Regions from separate parts of the Streptomyces sp. NBC_01296 genome, predicted to be linked through region 2. Evidence: riboswitches for the same ligand, from Rfam matches in the RefSeq annotation. Region 2 holds a riboswitch; each other region holds the start of a gene.
What was found. A riboswitch is a leader RNA that binds a small molecule or an ion and turns the genes downstream of it on or off. The one in region 2 is predicted to bind cobalamin.
Positions count from the first base shown of each region.

Region 1: linked by a shared signal. The riboswitch ahead of OG299_RS14395 (ribonucleoside-diphosphate reductase subunit alpha) and the one ahead of OG299_RS13235 (energy-coupling factor ABC transporter permease) in region 2 are both predicted to bind cobalamin.
Region 3: linked by a shared signal. The riboswitch ahead of cobN (cobaltochelatase subunit CobN) and the one ahead of OG299_RS13235 (energy-coupling factor ABC transporter permease) in region 2 are both predicted to bind cobalamin.

Region 1 covers NZ_CP130720.1:3,248,896-3,252,160, reverse strand. The annotation lists gene OG299_RS14395 (ribonucleoside-diphosphate reductase subunit alpha) at 1-1,956, opposite strand, end outside; cobalamin riboswitch at 2,115-2,238, opposite strand; gene OG299_RS14390 (GNAT family N-acetyltransferase) at 2,290-2,790, opposite strand; gene OG299_RS14385 (Uma2 family endonuclease) at 2,869-3,265, shown strand, end outside.
Region 2 covers NZ_CP130720.1:2,993,508-2,996,772, reverse strand. The annotation lists gene cbiQ (cobalt ECF transporter T component CbiQ) at 1-196, opposite strand, end outside; gene OG299_RS13240 (energy-coupling factor ABC transporter substrate-binding protein) at 200-586, opposite strand; gene OG299_RS13235 (energy-coupling factor ABC transporter permease) at 592-1,284, opposite strand; cobalamin riboswitch at 1,314-1,508, opposite strand; gene OG299_RS13230 (flavodoxin family protein) at 1,592-2,305, shown strand; gene OG299_RS13225 (AMIN-like domain-containing (lipo)protein) at 2,316-2,816, opposite strand; gene OG299_RS13220 (SsgA family sporulation/cell division regulator) at 2,932-3,265, opposite strand, start outside.
Region 3 covers NZ_CP130720.1:2,149,084-2,152,348, forward strand. The annotation lists gene OG299_RS09995 (precorrin-8X methylmutase) at 1-385, opposite strand, end outside; gene cobG (precorrin-3B synthase) at 382-1,701, opposite strand; cobalamin riboswitch at 1,905-2,044, shown strand; gene cobN (cobaltochelatase subunit CobN) at 2,078-3,265, shown strand, end outside.

The DNA.
Region 1 (3,265 bases), 260 kb from region 2:
GACCTGGAGGAACTCACCGCTCAGCGTCTCGCGCTTGAAGAGGTTGGAGACCTGCGGCTCGATGCACTCGTACACGCCGGCGATCGAGGCGATCGTCGCCGTCGGCGCGATGGCGAGGAGCAGCGAGTTGCGCATGCCGCTCTTCGCGATGCGGGCGCGCAGGGCGTCCCAGCGCTCGGGCCAGTTCGACTCGACGTCGTAGTGGTCCGGGTGCAGGACACCGCGGGCGGTACGGGTCTGCTCCCAGGCGGGGAGCGGGCCGCTGCGCTCGGCGAGGTCGCAGGAGGCCTCGTACGCGGCCAGCATGATGCGCTCGGAGAGCTTGGTGGACAGCGCCTTCGCCTCGGGGGAGTCGAACGGCAGCTTCAGCTTGAAGAAGACGTCCTGGAGGCCCATCGCGCCCAGGCCCACCGGACGCCAGCGGGCGTTGGAGCGGCCGGCCTGCTCGGTCGGGTAGAAGTTGATGTCCACGACGCGGTCGAGGAAGGTGACGGCCGTGCGGACGGTCTCGTCCAGCCGCTCCCAGTCGATCTCACCCGTCTCGGTGAGGACGAACGCGCCCAGGTTGACCGAGCCGAGGTTGCAGACGGCGGTCTCGCCGTCGTTGGTGACCTCGATGATCTCGGTGCACAGGTTCGAGGAGTGGACGACGGTGCCCGGCTCGGCGGTCTGGTTCGCCGTGCGGTTGGAGGCGTCCTTGAAGGTCATCCAGCCCTGGCCGGTCTGCGCGAGGGTGCGCATCATCCGGCCGTACAGGTCGCGGGCGGGCATGCTCTTGCGGGCGAGGCCCGACGCCTCGGCCTTGCGGTAGGCGGCGTCGAACTCGTCGCCCCACAGGTCGACCAGCTCGGGCACGTCGGCCGGGGAGAACAGCGACCAGTCGGCGTCCGCGTTCACGCGGCGCATGAACTCGTCCGGCACCCAGTGCGCCAGGTTCAGGTTGTGCGTACGGCGCTGGTCCTCGCCGGTGTTGTCGCGGAGCTCCAGGAACTCCTCGATGTCCGCGTGCCAGGTCTCCAGGTAGACGGCGGCGGCACCCTTGCGGCGGCCGCCCTGGTTCACGGCGGCGACGGAGGCGTCGAGGGTCTTGAGGAACGGCACGATGCCGTTGGAGTGGCCGTTCGTACCGCGGATCAGCGAACCGCGGGCGCGGATGCGCGAGTACGAGAGGCCGATGCCGCCGGCGTGCTTCGACAGGCGAGCGACCTGGTGGTAGCGGTCGTAGATCGAGTCGAGTTCGTCCAGCGGGGAGTCCAGCAGGTAGCAGGAGGACATCTGCGGGTGCCGGGTGCCGGAGTTGAAGAGCGTGGGGGAGGACGGCAGGTAGTCGAGGCGGCTCATCAGCCGGTAGAGCGAGGCCACTTCCTCGACGGCCTGGACGCTGTCGTTTTCGGCGAGGCCGCAGGCCACGCGCAGCATGAAGTGCTGCGGGGTCTCGACCACCTGGCGGGTGATCGGGTGGCGCAGCAGGTAGCGGCTGTGCAGGGTGCGCAGGCCGAAGAAGCCGAAGCGGTCGTCGGCGCCCTCGGCGAGGGTGTGCTCGACGAGCGCGTCCAGGCGGCTCGCGTGCAGCGCCACGAACTCGGCGGTGCGGTCCGCGATCAGGCCCTCGCGGTGGCCCACCGCGACGGAGGCGGAGAAGGAGGTGGCCCCCTGGCCGGCGGCTTCCTCGGCGACGGCCAGCGTCAGCAGCCGGGCGGCGAGCCGGGAGTACGCCGGGTCCTCGGAGATGAGGCCGGCGGCGGCCTCCGTGGCCAGCCCGCGCAGTTCGGCCTCGTCGGCGGCGGCGCTGCGCCCGCGGAGCGCGGCGGCGGCGACCCGGCCGGGGTCGGTGTCGGGGAGGTCGGCCGTCAGCTCGGTGAGGGTTCGCAGCAGTGCGGCCCCAGGTCCCCCGGTCTCGATTCCGGTGTCGGACGGGTCGGACTCGGCGCGCGGTGCGGAAGGCGCGATGGTCACGGGGGGAGCTCTCCCTCGCTCGGCTCCGGGACACCGGCGGGTGCGGGGCGCGAGCGGGCGCGCGCGGAACAGGGCACGGCCCGGGAAGGCACGTTCACACCGCACGGCGTCCACCGGCCCAACCGCGGGGCCCGGACGTATCGGCACCCGGTTCGGTCGAGCCGGGCGCACTGTCGGCAGGTCCTCGGACTTGCGGTGACACCAATCGGTGTACTTCATACCGTTGCGGGACAGTTCCGGATTCGCACCGGATTCCCCTGCGACGACAGCGAGCATGAGCATACATGTGGGGGCCGCTTCCCGTGCGACCCCCTAGATGTTGTGTCGGCGTGGCTACAGATCGAGACCGTACGTGAGCAGAGTGAGGCCGGGGACGGGCTCCCAGTCCCGCTCCGGCGTGCGCACGAAGCCGAGCCGTTCGTAGATCCGGTGGGCGCCGACCATGTCGTCCGTGGTGGACAGGACGAGGCGCCGTACGCCCTCGATGGCCCTCGCCCGCTCCATGCAGGCCCGTACGAGCGCCTCCCCTGCGCCCCGCCCGCGGCCGGCCCGGGCGACGGCCAGCATCCGGAACTCGGCCTCGCCGGCCCCGGCGATGTCGCACAGCGGGCTCCCGGGCGCGGCGAACGCCACACCGCCGAGGAGCTGTCCGTCGCTCGCGGCGGCGACGAGTATCACCCCGTCGCGTGCCCGCCCGGCCACGTCGCGCAGCCGCGCGAGGTACGGGTCGTCCTCGCCGAAGGTGAGCAGCCCGTCCCCCAGATACGCCTGCGCGGTGATCTCCCCGAGCGTCTCGTACTCCGTCGCCAGCGCTTCCCTGATCACGATGTCCATGCAGTCGAGTGTGCCGGACGGCTGTCGGTGCCCGGCGCTATCGTCGAAGGCAGCACCGTCGAGAAAGGCGAGCGAGGCATGACCGTGATGACAGACCGGCCCCACATGTTGACAGAGGACTTCGAAGCCGTGGCGCGCATAGCCGCCCGCGAGAGGGTGGGGACACGGCTGGAGTTCATCGACGGGATCATCAGGAGCAAGGCCATGCCGGACGGCGACCACGGGATGATCGTCCAGTGGCTCACGCGGATCTGTATCCAGCACCGACCGGAGCTGTGGCTGCATCCGGGGCAGGGCATCAAGGCCCAGGAGTACCGAGCCGGCCGGGCGATTCCGGATGCGGCGCTCGCGCCTGCCGACGCATTCGTCGGGCAGGGCGACTGGGTCGACCCCGATCCGATCCTCATGGCCGTCGAGGTGACCTCGTGGGATTCGGACACCCACCGGCGGGACCACGTCGAGAAGCCCCGCGCCT
Region 2 (3,265 bases):
CCCGCCACAGCCGGCGCCCGGCCACACCGGCCGGGCCGAGCAGCACGGCCAGCGTCGCCGCGGCGACCAGCGGTCCGCCGGGCCAGGGCGGCAGGCACACGGCGGTGATCGTCAGTCCCAGCCCCAGCAGGGCCTTCTCGAGCGGATGGCGGCCGCGCCAGCGGCTGCTGTGCGCGGCCACGTCGATCGGCAGCACCGCCTACGACCTCGTGGCGGCAGTGTCCGACGCAGCGCCCGCGGCGTCCGGCGAAGGCGCGTCCGACGAAGGCGCCGCCGCCGCGGCTGCCGCGGCCGCGCCCTGCCGGCGGCCCTTGCGGACGCCGAAGTAGTACGCGAGCACGCCCGCGCCCAGCGCCGCCTGGAGGGCGAACAGCGCCGACTCCACCTCCCCGGAGGGGGGTTCGTACAGCGGCGAGAACCACGGCTCGTAGTCCGGCTTCAGCTCGGTGATGGCCGTCTCCGCCTGCGCGTCGGCGCCCGTGAACGGCTCCTCCTTGCCCTCGCCCATCCCGAGCGCGATCGGCAGTACGGCGAGCGCCGCCACCAGGAGCAGCAGCAGGCCGTTGATCTTCGTGTTCCGGCTCATGCCCATCAGACCGCCGCCTTCTGCTCGCCGCCACCGGTCAGCTTCGCGACGCCCAGCCGGACCAGGTCCGACTTGCTCGACTGCATCAGCAGCCGCATCACGAGCACCGTCAGCAGGCCTTCGCTCACCGCGAGCGGGATCTGGGTGACCGCGAAGATGCCCCCGAACTTCGCCAGCGCGCCCGGGAACCCGCTGCCCGGGTCCGGGAAGGCCAGCGCCAGCTGCACGGAGGTCACGCAGTAGGTGACCAGGTCGGCGAAGAAGGCGCCGAAGAAGACGGTCACCATCAGCGGGGCGCCGAAGCGCTTCAGCAGCAGGTAGACCCCGTAGCCCGCCCAGGGCCCGGCGATGGCCATCGAGAAGACGTTCGCGCCGAGGGTGGTCAGTCCGCCGTGCGCCAGCAGCAGCGCCTGGAACAGCAGGGTGATCGTGCCGAGCACCGCCATGATCGGCGGCCGGAACAGGATCGCGCCCAGCCCGGTCCCGGTGGGGTGCGAACAACTGCCCGTCACCGAGGGGATCTTCAGCGCGGACAGGACGAACGTGAACGCTCCGGACGCCCCGAGCAGCAGTGTGCTCTCCGGGTTGGCCTTCACCTCGCGGGTGAGGGCGCGGGCACCGTGGACGACGAAGGGAGCGGACGCGGCGCCCCAGGCGACCGCGTGCAAAGGGGGCAGAAACCCCTCGGCTATATGCATGAGTGGGGAGACCTCTCCAGCACCTCGTGGATGGACAACGCGCCCCGGCCGGTCTCCTGGCTCACGGGTGCTGATGCCCTGACTCCGCCTTCCCGGGCGATGCGGATCCCCCCGCGCCGCCCAGTGGCTTCCCGAAAGAGTGGAGCCGGACTTCCCGTTCACAGTGGCGAGGGCCGCACCGGTTTCCCACCGGTTTCCCGTACACCAAGGCCCGATGACCCTAGTCGGACGGACGGACCGGTACCAACCCGGCCCGAACGGGTGCGGTCCGCTGGCGGCCCCGGCCGACTCCGCGCAGGCTGGCGGCGTGGCTGCCGAATACGACTACTCCGACCTGACCGCGCTCTACGTCAACTGCACGCTCAAGCGCTCGCCCGAGACCAGCAACACCGAGGGCCTGATCGACCGGAGCCGCGCCGTCATGGAGGCGGCGGGCGCCCGGACCTCGCTGATCCGCGCCGTCGACCACGACATCGCCACCGGTGTCTGGCCCGACATGACCGAACACGGCTGGGAAACCGACCAATGGCCCGTCCTGTACAGCCAGATCATGGACGCCGACATCCTCGTGCTGTGCGGCCCGATCTGGCTCGGTGACAACAGCTCCGTCATGAAGCAGGTCATCGAGCGGCTCTACGCCTGCTCCTCGATCCTGAACGCGCAGGGCCAGTACGCCTATTACGGCCGGGTCGGCGGCGCGCTCGTCACCGGCAACGAGGACGGCGTGAAGCACTGCGCCATGAACATCCTCTACAGCCTCCAGCACCTCGGCTACGCCGTCCCGCCGCAGGCCGACGCGGGCTGGATCGGCGAGGCCGGTCCCGGGCCCTCGTACCTCGACCCCGGTTCGGGCGGCCCCGAGAACGACTTCACCAACCGGAACACGACCTTCATGTCGTGGAACCTCATGCACCTGGCCGCCCTGCTGAAGCGCGCGGGCGGCATCCCGGCGCACGGCAACCAGCGCTCGGAGTGGGACGCCGGCTGCCGCTTCGACTTCCCGAACCCCGAGCACCGGTAGTCCCCCTCCTTCACCGGCACACGTTGCGGTGCGCGACGTCCAGCACGAACCGCTCGGGCCCGTGCAGGGTGAACGAGGTGAAGGACGGCTTGCTGCCGAAGGCGGCGCCGAAGGTGACGTACCCCTCGAAGTCGCCGGTCATGGCGAGGCCCTTGAGCTCGGGCAGGTAGATCTTGACGAGCTTCGGCCCGTGGTACGTGCTGTCGCCCGCGCGGTTGTGCGCGGCGGCGGGATGCAGGCGGATCTGCAGGAAGTACTTCCCGGCCAGCGGGACGGGCTTGCCGGATCCGTCCTGGACCAGCTTCGCCGCGCGGGTGACGGCGACCCCGGGGACGTGTCCCCGCAGGTCGATGACGATGCGGTCGTACGTGCAGTGCCCGCCCCAGCGGGCATTGACGACGAGCGGCGTGGGCCGGACGACGGCCGAGGCCGGAGCGGCGAGGGTGATCCCGGCGGTGAGCAGCGCACCTGTGGCAAGGGCCACGAGCTGCCGGCGGCGGAGGTGGTTCATGGCGTCCCCCTGATTCTTCGGAGGCGGGGACCGGTGTCACTGCTGAGGACACTCCCGGCAGGCTCATGGTTGCACCCAAACCACCCGAAACAGAAAGAATCGGGACAAACAGCCCCTAGCGGGGAAGAAGGCTGCTCAGCTCGGCGTCGAGGTCGTAGTGCCGCTGCTCCTCACCCCGCGGCACCAGGGCGACCAGCCGCCGGCACAGCGCGCGCACGTCCTTCGCCCGGGCGGACACCACGCAGCTCCGCTCGCCGTTGGTGAAGGCGAGGAAGACGCGCGGCTCCCTGCCCTGCCAGTGCGGCCACACCTGGACGTCCCCCTCGCCCGTCGCGCAGGTCTCCCCGTCGAGCAGCAGGTCCCGGGAGAACACCCAGTGCGCCACGTGGATCCCGGCGCCCCGGAAGTCGAGGGCCAGCTCGTAGGGCCGCTCGCAGCGGTACGTGAAG
Region 3 (3,265 bases), 840 kb from region 2:
CGCGCCAGACTTCGAGGGCGGCGGCGCTGCGCGTGGTGCCCATCTTCGCGGCGAGGGCGGGCACGGCCGGGTCGGACAGGGTGCAGATCACCTCGTTGTCGGCGGGCAGCCGCTTGCGGGTGACCCCGCTGGCGACCATCTGCACGTCGCAGAGGATCGGCGCGCCGGCGGTCAGGGCGGCACGCGCGCGCAGCACGACGTCGGCGGTGTAGCCGAGGTCCCGGGGCAGGTCGGTCATTCCGCAGGCGTGGATCATGCGTACCGCGACCTGGGCGACGGAGGCGGGCAGCCCGGAGAGGTCCGCCTCGGCGCGGATCGTGGCAAAGGACTGGCGGTAGATCGCCGCGCCGTCCTTCTCGTACTCGAACACTGTGTACTCGCTCATTTCTTCGCTGCGTCGTGGGAGGTGGTGCGGCGTGCGTCCGCGAGGGCCGCGGGAAGTTCGGAGGTCTGGAGGCCGCGGCGCGGGGTGCGGCCGTCCGCGCAGAGGTCGTACCCGGTGGGGGTGGCGACCACGTCCACCCACGCGGTGCCGCGGGGGTGCCCGCACCGGCGTTCGCATCCGGACCAGTGCACGGGCAGGGGGCCGGTCGCGCGGGTGACGGCGGCCCGCGCGTCGGCGCGTACGTCCGCGAGGGATTTGGCGCAACCGGGGCGCCCCGTACAGGCGGTGACGGACCGCCAGGGGTCGTCGGGGGCGGTGACCAGCCCGGCCCCGGCGAGGGCGGCCAGCGCTCGTGCCGCGGCGTGGGCGGGCACGCCGGGGACGACGACGCCGCGCCAGGGGGTCAGGCGCATGCGGCCCGTGAGGCCGGCCAGCAGGCGCCACTGCGCGGTGGTCAGGCGGCCGAGCGGTGCGAGCACGCTGAGCGCGGCGGTGCCCTCGGGGTCTTCGGGGTCTTCGGGGCCTTGGACGATGCCGGGCTCGGGGGCCGGGGAGCGCCGGGCGTCTTCCCGTACGGGGGAGGCCTCGATCCCGGCGGCAGCCAGCCGCACGCCCAACTCGTCGGGGCGCAGGGCTTGTTCGGCGGGCAGCTCGGCAACCCGCCAGGCCCGGGTACCGGCTTCCCGGACGGCGTCGAGGAAGTACGCGGCGGCCACCAGGGCGGCCCGGGGCGCGTCGGCCGCGGCCACGAGCAGGGCGTCGGCCGGATCGGTCGTCCACAGCAGGGCCCGGTCGGCGTCCCGGGCGACCAGGTTCACATCGGCGGCGAGCGAGGTGACGTCGCCGCGGCCGTCGTCGAGGGCGAACAGGAAGCGGCCGGACAGCCCGGCCGCGGGCGCGCTCGCGCACAGCAGTTGGTCCAGCTCCGCGACCCAGGGCGCCACATCGGGCAGGCCGCTCCGGTCGAGGCCGGTCAGCGGCGAGGCGACGATGTTGCGGACCCGCTCGTGGGTGGGCGCGGGCAGCAGGCCGGCGCGGACGAGCACGGACTGCAGTTCGCCGCCGCAGCCCGCCCCGAGTCCGCGCAGTTGCGCATTGCCGCGGGAGGTGAGGTCGATGTGCCCGTCGCCGAGCCGGTCCGCGGCATCGGCCAGCAGCGCGGCCGCGTCCGCGTCGAGCATTCCGCCGGGCACCCGCACCCGGGCCAGGAACCCGTCGTCCGCGGCGTGCAGCCGCAGCGCACCGGGGCAGGCGTCACCACGGTCGCGTATGACGGGTTCGTCCCGCGGTGCGGCGGACGGGGGCTGGGGCGGCATGGCGGCGAGCATACCCACGATTCCCCCGCCCCGACCTGTGGCCGTCACCACCCGCTCCCTCCGCGCAGCAACGGTGCGCGGGCGGACTCGGCGCTGCGTGGAGCGGGGGCGCGCGGGGGCGCGCGGGGGCGGGGGGGCGGGGGCGGGTCCGCCGGGCGGGCGCCCCGGCGCTGGCCACCCCCACTCCCGGTCAGGGAGATCGCCACCTAAGATGACCAGCGGCGGAGCCACATGGCCCGCCGGGAGGAAGCCCGGTGCGAATCCGGCGCGGTCCCGCCACTGTGAACCCTGCAGAGCAAATCCGCCGGGTGAGTCAGGAACTCCCGCTGTCCTCACTGCCCGGGGCGCGGAAACCCCGAGGAAGGCCTGCCGCCGCATGATCCTGCTGCTGTCGACGTCCGACACCGATCTGCTCAGCGCCCGCGCCGCGGACGGCCCCGTGCCGTACCGGTTCGCGAACCCGTCCCGCCTTCCCCTCGACGACCTGCCCGGGCTGCTCGACGGCGTCGACCTGGTCGTCGTACGCCTCCTCGGCGGCCTGCGCGCCTGGCAGGACGGCCTCGACCTGCTCCTGGCGCCTGCCCAGACCCGCCCGGTGGTGGTCCTCACCGGCGAACAGGCCCCGGACGCCCAGCTGATGGAGGCCTCCACGGTCCCGATCGGCATCGCGGCCGAGGCGCACGGCTACCTAGCCCACGGCGGCCCCGCCAACCTGGACCAGCTGGCCCGGTTCCTCTCCGACACCGTGCTGCTCACCGGCCACGGCTTCGAGCCGCCGGCCGCCGCGCCCACCTGGGGCCCGCTGGAGCGCACGCCGGGGACCACCGAGGGTCCGCGGATCGCCGTGCTGTACTACCGCGCCCACCAGATGAGCGGCAACACCGCCTTCGTGCACGCCCTGTGCGACGCGATCGAGGCCCAGGACGCCCGGGCGCTCCCCCTCTACGTGTCCTCCCTGCGCACCCCGGAGCCGGACCTGATCGCCGCGCTGGAGTCGGCGGACGCGGTCGTCACCACCGTCCTCGCGGCCGGCGGCACCAAGCCCGCCACCGCCTCGGCGGGCGGCGACGACGAGTCGTGGGACGCGGGTGCGCTGGCCGCGCTCGGCGTCCCGATCCTGCAGGCCCTGTGCCTGACCGGCTCGCGCAGCGCCTGGGAGGAGAACGACGAGGGCCTGTCCCCGCTCGACGCCGCGACGCAGGTCGCCGTGCCCGAGTTCGACGGCCGCCTGATCACCGTCCCGTTCTCCTTCAAGGAGCTCGACGAGGACGGCCTGCCCGCGTACGTCGCCGACCCCGAGCGGGCCGCCCGCGTCGCCGGCATCGCCGTCCGGCACGCCCGGCTGCGCCACATCGAGCGCCGCGACAAGAAGATCGCGCTCGTCCTCTCCGCGTACCCCACCAAGCACTCCCGCATCGGCAACGCGGTCGGCCTCGACACCCCGGCCAGCGCCGTGGAGCTGCTGCGCACGCTCATCGCGGGCGGCTACGACTTCGGCCCCGTCGAGGAGATCCCGGGCCTGGTCTCCGGCGACGGCGACGAGCTGATCCGCGCCCTGATCGAG